Regions from separate parts of the Paraburkholderia sp. D15 genome, predicted to be linked through region 1. Evidence: riboswitches for the same ligand, from Rfam matches in the RefSeq annotation. Region 1 holds a riboswitch; each other region holds the start of a gene.
What was found. Region 1 has a riboswitch for cobalamin ahead of LFL96_RS22340 (TonB-dependent receptor). Riboswitches for the same ligand answer to the same signal wherever they lie in the genome.
Positions count from the first base shown of each region.

Region 2: another riboswitch for cobalamin. It lies ahead of cobW (cobalamin biosynthesis protein CobW); the one in region 1 lies ahead of LFL96_RS22340 (TonB-dependent receptor).
Region 3: another riboswitch for cobalamin. It lies ahead of LFL96_RS25290 (CbtB domain-containing protein); the one in region 1 lies ahead of LFL96_RS22340 (TonB-dependent receptor).

Region 1 covers NZ_CP110396.1:579,548-581,809, forward strand. The annotation lists gene LFL96_RS22340 (TonB-dependent receptor) at 1-1,127, opposite strand, end outside; cobalamin riboswitch at 1,313-1,511, opposite strand; gene cobF (precorrin-6A synthase (deacetylating)) at 1,821-2,262, shown strand, end outside.
Region 2 covers NZ_CP110396.1:156,042-158,303, forward strand. The annotation lists gene cobN (cobaltochelatase subunit CobN) at 1-315, opposite strand, end outside; gene cobW (cobalamin biosynthesis protein CobW) at 322-1,497, opposite strand; cobalamin riboswitch at 1,693-1,971, opposite strand; cobalamin riboswitch at 2,039-2,262, shown strand, end outside.
Region 3 covers NZ_CP110396.1:1,226,029-1,228,290, forward strand. The annotation lists gene LFL96_RS25285 (CbtA family protein) at 99-830, opposite strand; gene LFL96_RS25290 (CbtB domain-containing protein) at 842-1,063, opposite strand; cobalamin riboswitch at 1,105-1,243, opposite strand; gene LFL96_RS25295 (histidine phosphatase family protein) at 1,318-1,926, shown strand; gene LFL96_RS25300 (hypothetical protein) at 1,958-2,203, opposite strand.

The DNA.
Region 1 (2,262 bases):
TGCTCGCGCGAGAAGTCGTAGGCGATCTTCGATTCGCCGGACAGCGGCAGGCCGAACAACGTGTGCCCATGTTCCTGATGCGTCAGCGAAGTCGAGGTGCTGAAGCGCGTCGAATCGATTTCGTCGGTGCCGAGCGTGGGATCGTTCGCGTAGAGGAACTGGCGGTCGTACGCGTAGCCGATCGACTGGTCGAACTGCGTATACGGCGTGATGTCCACATGGAACGACACGCCCGTGGTCAGTTGATGATCGAGCTGCTGGTCGTCGCCGCCGGCGTTGTCGTAGGAGAACGTCGACTTGTGATACAGCGCGAAGGTCGATATCGACCAGTTGTCGCGCGCGTAACCGAGCCGCGCGTCCACGTCCTGCGCATGGTACGGATTGCGGCCGGCTTCGTGGCCGTAAGCGAACGGCAAGGTGGCGTCGATGCCGGCCGTGTTGTAGTCGTGCAGACCCAGCGAATACGTCAGCCCCGACAGCGCCGAAAGCGGACCGCTGGACGGAATGCTGCCCGACGTGCGGAATTGCGTATCGAAGGTTTTGTTCGAACCGCCGCCGAACGACACCGTCGTGCGGTTGGGTTGATTCGCCGCGTGGTTCGTGAACAGCTGCACCACGCCGCCCACCGCATCCGCGCCGAACGAGGCCGCCGCCGGACCGGAGATCACTTCCACGCGATCGAACGCCGAGGTCGGCAGATCCGCCCACTCGGCCTGCCCCGTGGTCGAGGAGCCGACGCGAATCCCGTCGATGAACACCGCCACCTGATTGCCGCTCGACCCGCGAATGCTGACCGATGCCGTGGCGCCCGGACCGCCGTTCTGGACCACGGTCACGCCCGGCAAGGTGGCCAGCGCCTGGGTGATGCTGGGGTCGGCCGGCGACAGCCGGTCGAGATCCGCCCGGGTCAATACCTGGGTCGACGCATAACGCTGATCGAACGATTGCGGCAGATGCTGCGTGTCGCCGGTCACCACGATATTCGGCAAGGTGGTTTGCGCGGACGGCTGGCCCGGCGGCAAGCTCGCGTCGTCCGCGGCGTAGGCGGACGAAACGGCTGCGGGAAAAACGATCGGCAATGCGCAGGCGGTCAGCGCGGACGTCATGAGAACATGATGGATTTTCATGGCGTGGCGATACCTGTTACGGAAATGCCGAGGCAAAGACGAATGCAAAGGTGTTGCGCCTCCGACGATGGAGCGCATGGATCAAAACAGAGGGACATGACTGGTCCTGAGGTTGGGCCGTCCTTGCAACGAGCGACCGCATGGGAGCGGTGCCGGCGCATCGGGACACCCCGCCCGATGCGTTTGCGCAGACCTCGGTCGATGGCAGGTCTCCTGGCTCGCGAGTCGTCGTTGCGCGCCGACCTTCCCGGTCACCCAGTGGTCACGTTGGGCGCGAACTCGTCGCTGACAGTTGCGGGGGCAGCCGCAGACTCGGGGCGCGTACGCCCCTCACTGCATTCCCTTTTGATCCCCGTCAGGGGAACCATCAGGGCGCAAGCGTAACGACTCGACGGGCCGCGCGTCAATGATTCGCGGTACCGGTCGGACGTTCGCGCAACACTTTCGCGGCCGGCACCCTGCTGGCGAGCGCGGCCTGCGTCCGCGGCCACCCAATCGATCGAATACCGCACCGTGCGGGAGTCACGCTATGATTCATCAAGCAATATGTTTTGATCATCGTATGAGCCGCCTTCCTATCCGCCTTCCTATCCGTTTTTCCGCCGTTTTCTCTCCCTCATTTGTTCCCCCCTGCATCGAGTCGATCGCCACGCATCCCATGCCGCTGATTCACGCCAACCGGAAATCCGTTTGATGAAAAAAATCCTGATCATAGGAATCGGTGCCGGCGATCCGGACTACCTGACCGTCCAGGCGATCAAAGCGCTCAACCAGGCCGACGTGTTCTTCGTAATGGACAAAGGCGCCGCCAAAGACAAACTGATCGCGCTGCGCAGGCAGATCATCGAACGTTTCGTCGAGGGCGGGCGCTATCGCATCGTCGAAGCGAGCAGCCCCGAACGGCGCCCCGATCACGGCGACTATCGCGGCGCGGTCGACGACCTGAACCGCGACAAGCAGCGCATTTTCGAGCAGCTGATCGCGGGCGAACTGAAAGACGGCGACGTCGGCGCGTTCCTGGTGTGGGGCGACCCGTCGCTGTACGACAGCACGATCCGCATCGTCGAGGCAATCGCGCGGCAAGGCCGTGAGGCGCTCGACTACGAAGTGATTCCCGGCATCAGCAGCGTGCAGG
Region 2 (2,262 bases), 420 kb from region 1:
GGCCAGCGTGACCACCTGTTCGATCCCGTACGGCCAGTACGCCTCGCCGCCAAGGTGATCGACCACCACCACGCGCGCATGTTGCAGCACGTCTTCCAGATAGAAGTCGACCGATGCCGGCTGACGCAGATAGGTGACGTTCGCCAGACGCACGCTCGGAAAACCGTCGCCGAGGCGCGGCACCACGCTGGCCAGCAGCGACAGGGTGGTGTCGGCCGAACTGAGCACGACGATCTCCGCGGGCTGCTGATCGATACGGATCACGCCCTGGGTATCGTCGACAAACCCGCCCGGCGTCGTGCGCAGCAGATGCATGAGCGCTTATGCTCCGTTCGCGGCGAGCGTGCCGGACGCAGCGGACGCAGCGGACGCAGCGGACGCAGCGGACGCAACGGATGCATCGGCCGAAGCGAGCGCCGCGTCGAACGCACGTTGCAACGCAGGCTGATCGAGGTCTTCGCCGATCAGCACGAAACGGCTCGGGCCGCTTTCGCCGGCCTGCCAGCGTCGATCGAAATAGCTGTCGAAACGGCGGCCCACGCCCTGAATCACCAGACGCATCGGCGCGCCCGGCAATGCCGCGAAACCTTTCACGCGATAGATCGTGCTGGTTTCGACCAGCGTCTGCAACGCCGCGATCGCCGCTTCGCGCGAATGCACGTCCGCCTGCACGACCACCGAATCGAATTCGTCGTGATGGTGATCGGCGTCGTCGACGGAACCGTGATGGTCGTGGCGCAAATGAATCGTGTCTTCCGATGCCGCTTCGAGACCGAACAGCGTATGCAGATCGAGCTGCCCCATCTGCGCGCGCACGATTTTGACCTGCGGCGGAATCTCGTCGCGGATCAATGCCTCGACCGCGCTCTGCCCCGCGGCGTCGAGCAGATCGGTCTTGTTCAGAATCACCAGATCGGCCGCCGACAACTGGTCTTCGAACAATTCGTGCAGCGGCGACTCGTGGTCGAGATTCGGATCGGCCTGGCGCTGCGCATCGACGGCGACGGGGTTGTCGGCGAACTGGCCGCTCGCCGCGGCCGGGCCGTCCACCACGGTGATCACCGCGTCGACGGTAAAGCTGCTCTTGATCTGCGGCCAGTTGAACGCCTGCACGAGCGGCTTGGGCAGCGCGAGACCGGACGTTTCGATCAGCACGTGATCGATCTCGTCGCGGCGCTCGACGAGCTTTTCCATCACCGGAAAGAACTCTTCCTGCACGGTGCAGCACAGGCAGCCGTTCGCCAGTTCATACAGTTGGCCTTCGGTTTCCACGCCGTTTTCGTCGCAGCCGATCCCGCAACCCTTGAGGATCTCGCCATCGATCCCGAGTTCGCCGAACTCGTTGACGATCACCGCGATGCGTTTGCCGTCCGCATGCTGAAGAATGTGCCGCAGCAACGTGGTCTTGCCGCTGCCGAGAAAGCCCGTGACGATGGTGACGGGGATCTTGCGCATTGAATGCGCCTGGCGGGTTTGCTTGTCCATCGTGAGGTCCATCCGTGGGAGTTGCACGGGCACGCCGGCGCGCCTGATCGCGATCTGAACGGAAGCGTGGCAGGCGCGAACAACACGCGCTGCGTCCCACGACGACAAACCGGATAGATCACGAAGCACGGGGACGAACGGCGGCGTTGCCGCGACAACGGGAAACAGAAAGCGGGAGATCATGGACGCGCGCCGCATCCCCGCGGCGTTGGTCCTGCGTGTTCTGGCCGGTATCCGGGCTGGCGAAAGCGCCGCTTCCCCTTCCCGGGCGAGGAATTTCTCGCCCAGTGGTGATATGCCGACGCGGCCTTGCGCGTGGACATCGAAGCCGGCTCCGCGGCGCCGGTGATGAACCGACGCCACATTTCGCTTACCGTTGCGGGGGCAGCACAGGTTGACCGGTCCAATGCGGACAGGCGCCCTGTTTCCCGTTTAACTGCGTGCGCGGGAGGCGCGCACGCGAGCACCAAAGTGCGTGCGAGTGTAGGCGCGCGGGCCCTCGGCGTCAAGGCGGCATCGGCCGGGAAGGCTTATCGGGCGGGGCGCCGTGTGCTATCGTATGCGCGCGTTTGGTGCCCGCACATGCGTTCGCGTGTGCAGTTAAACGGGAAACAGGCCGCGCCCTCGTGCGCTTAACCTGTGCTGTCCCCGCAACGGTAAGCGACCAGCGGCGTTTCATTCGGCGGCACCTCGACAGTTTTTTCGCGAGGGCCGCGAACCCGCGCCGCGCATGCGTTTTTCGACGCCACTGTCCGATGAAAACCTCGATGAAAATCG
Region 3 (2,262 bases), 650 kb from region 1:
CAGTTTTTGTTCGCAAGCCTGTGGATAACCTTCCCACAACCGCGGCAACCGCTTGATCCAATTACCTTATCAAGCGGTGCGCGCGGTATGCCACCTGCCTAGATCGCCGCGCGCCGGACCGGCCGCACGAAAGCGCTGCGCTCGACCAGCGCGCCGAACAACAGTCCGATCGTGGTCCACATAATGACCTGCATGCCGATCGCCGCTACGCGGAATTTCCACAGCAGCACGGCGGGGAAGGCCGCGGGCACTTCGTTGATCACCGGCATCGACAGCTGCACGGCCGCGATAATCGCGACGAACAGCACGCCTGCCACGATCGATCCATTCCATGCGCCGAGCTGCACGGCCAGACGTCGACGCACTTTCAGCGAGAACACCATCGCCGCGACGGAAATCGCGATCATCAGAAAGAACAACCCGGTGCGCATGCCGATCGTTTCGGGGTCACCGACCGATGGCGGATTCGCCGGATACTTGATGTTCGGCACGATCACCAGTGCGATGAACGCCGCGAGCGCGAGCCAGGCGGACAGAGCCCGCGCACTCGCCGCGCCGACCCGGCCATACGCATACGCGAACACCAGCGAGAACAGCCCGCCCACTGCCGCGCCGTACGTCACCACGCCGGTGAGCAGACCCAAACCGGCCTGGGTCTCGCGGCTCACGATTTCCGGTTCGGGCGCTTCGCCTTTAGCGGCATCGGCTTTCTCCTCGAAGGAGATCGCCTGATCGACCTGCGGTTCGCCGACCACGCGGGCGAAACCGAACGTGAGCAATCCCGCGGCGATGCCTGCGAGCATCCCGCGTACCAACAATTTACCGACCATGTTCGACTCCGTTAGTGGCAGGGAAAGCCGAGCAGATGGCGGCCGTCGTGCACGAACTCATGGACGTACATGCCGGGCACGAGCGACGTGGCGCCCTCTTCCGCACCCACGAAGTAAATGGCGAGCAACAGCAGCAGGCCGCCGAACACGATCCACGGCAGCAATTCGCGCAACGGAATCGGCGTGGGTTGCGCAACGGGCGCATTGGCGGAATCGAATACAGCTTGGGTCATGAATGACATCTCCTGGGGTAACGCGCCCCGATAGTCGATAGCAAAGGGAGTGCGCAAAGCTCGGGTCTGGCTGTTGGCAGAAGAAGCCAATTACAGTGGCGCGACCGCGCCGGGTTCTCACCGGCTTCCGTGCTTCGCAACGCCGCTATTCTACGCGCTAAACTTTCGCGTTCGATAACCGGTAAGTGCGTGCGCCGCATGGGCGCTGGGCGCTGGGCGCTGGGCATCGATGTAGCTTCGAGGGATTCAACGGAATGGACATTCGGCTTTTATTGATCAGTCACGCGTCGACCGCCGCGATGCGCGCGGGCCGTTTCCCCGGCGATGTGTCGTTCGACTCGCTCGATCAGCGCAGCATTGCCGAAATCGATGCCACACGTGCGCATCTTTCGATTCCGGGTGATGCCAGCGCGTTGGTCAGCCCGGCGCTCTGCGCACGTGCAACGGCGCAGGCGCTGAAGCTCGCGGCAATCGTCGATGCCAATCTGGCCGATGTGAATTACGGTGCGTGGCAGGGTCGGCGTCTCGCCGATCTGCTGACCGAAGCGCCGCAAGAACTCGGGGCATGGATGCATGATCCCGACGCCAAGCCTCATGGCGGTGAGTCGTTCAGCCAACTCGTCAAGCGCGTGGGCGCGTGGCTCGATTCGCTCAGCGATCCGGCAAGCCAACGGACGCTCGACGATAAGAACAAGCTTCGTACTATCGTCGCGGTCACTCACGCGCCGGTCATGCGGGCGGCGATCGTCGTGGCGCTCGGTGCTGCTGCGCAGGTGTTCCCGCGCATCGAGATCGCGCCGCTGTCGATCATCGAATTGCGCTGCTCGCGGCGAGGCTGGACGTGGTGGCCGGCAGTCGGCTAGCGGCGACGCGTTGGCCCCCCCCTCGTCCCCGCTATCGCCCTTTCCCGCGAGGCTTGAATTCCAGTTCAGGTGGTGCGATGTCGGGGTGCGCTTCGTAGAGCGGTTCGAGAGCCAGAACATACACCTGGTCGAGTAGTTGACCCATTGCCCGACGAAACGCTTTGAATTCGTCGGCAGGGCAGCTTTCTTGCACCAGAATAATCGCGTCGTTAATTGCTCCACTGACGCCGAGAAACCGGTTGCTCAGATCTGATGCAATCTCAGGATTTTTGATCATGACGTTCCTTTAACATCCGTTGTCCGCGATGCATTTGTTTTTGCATCTAAAAAAGGGGA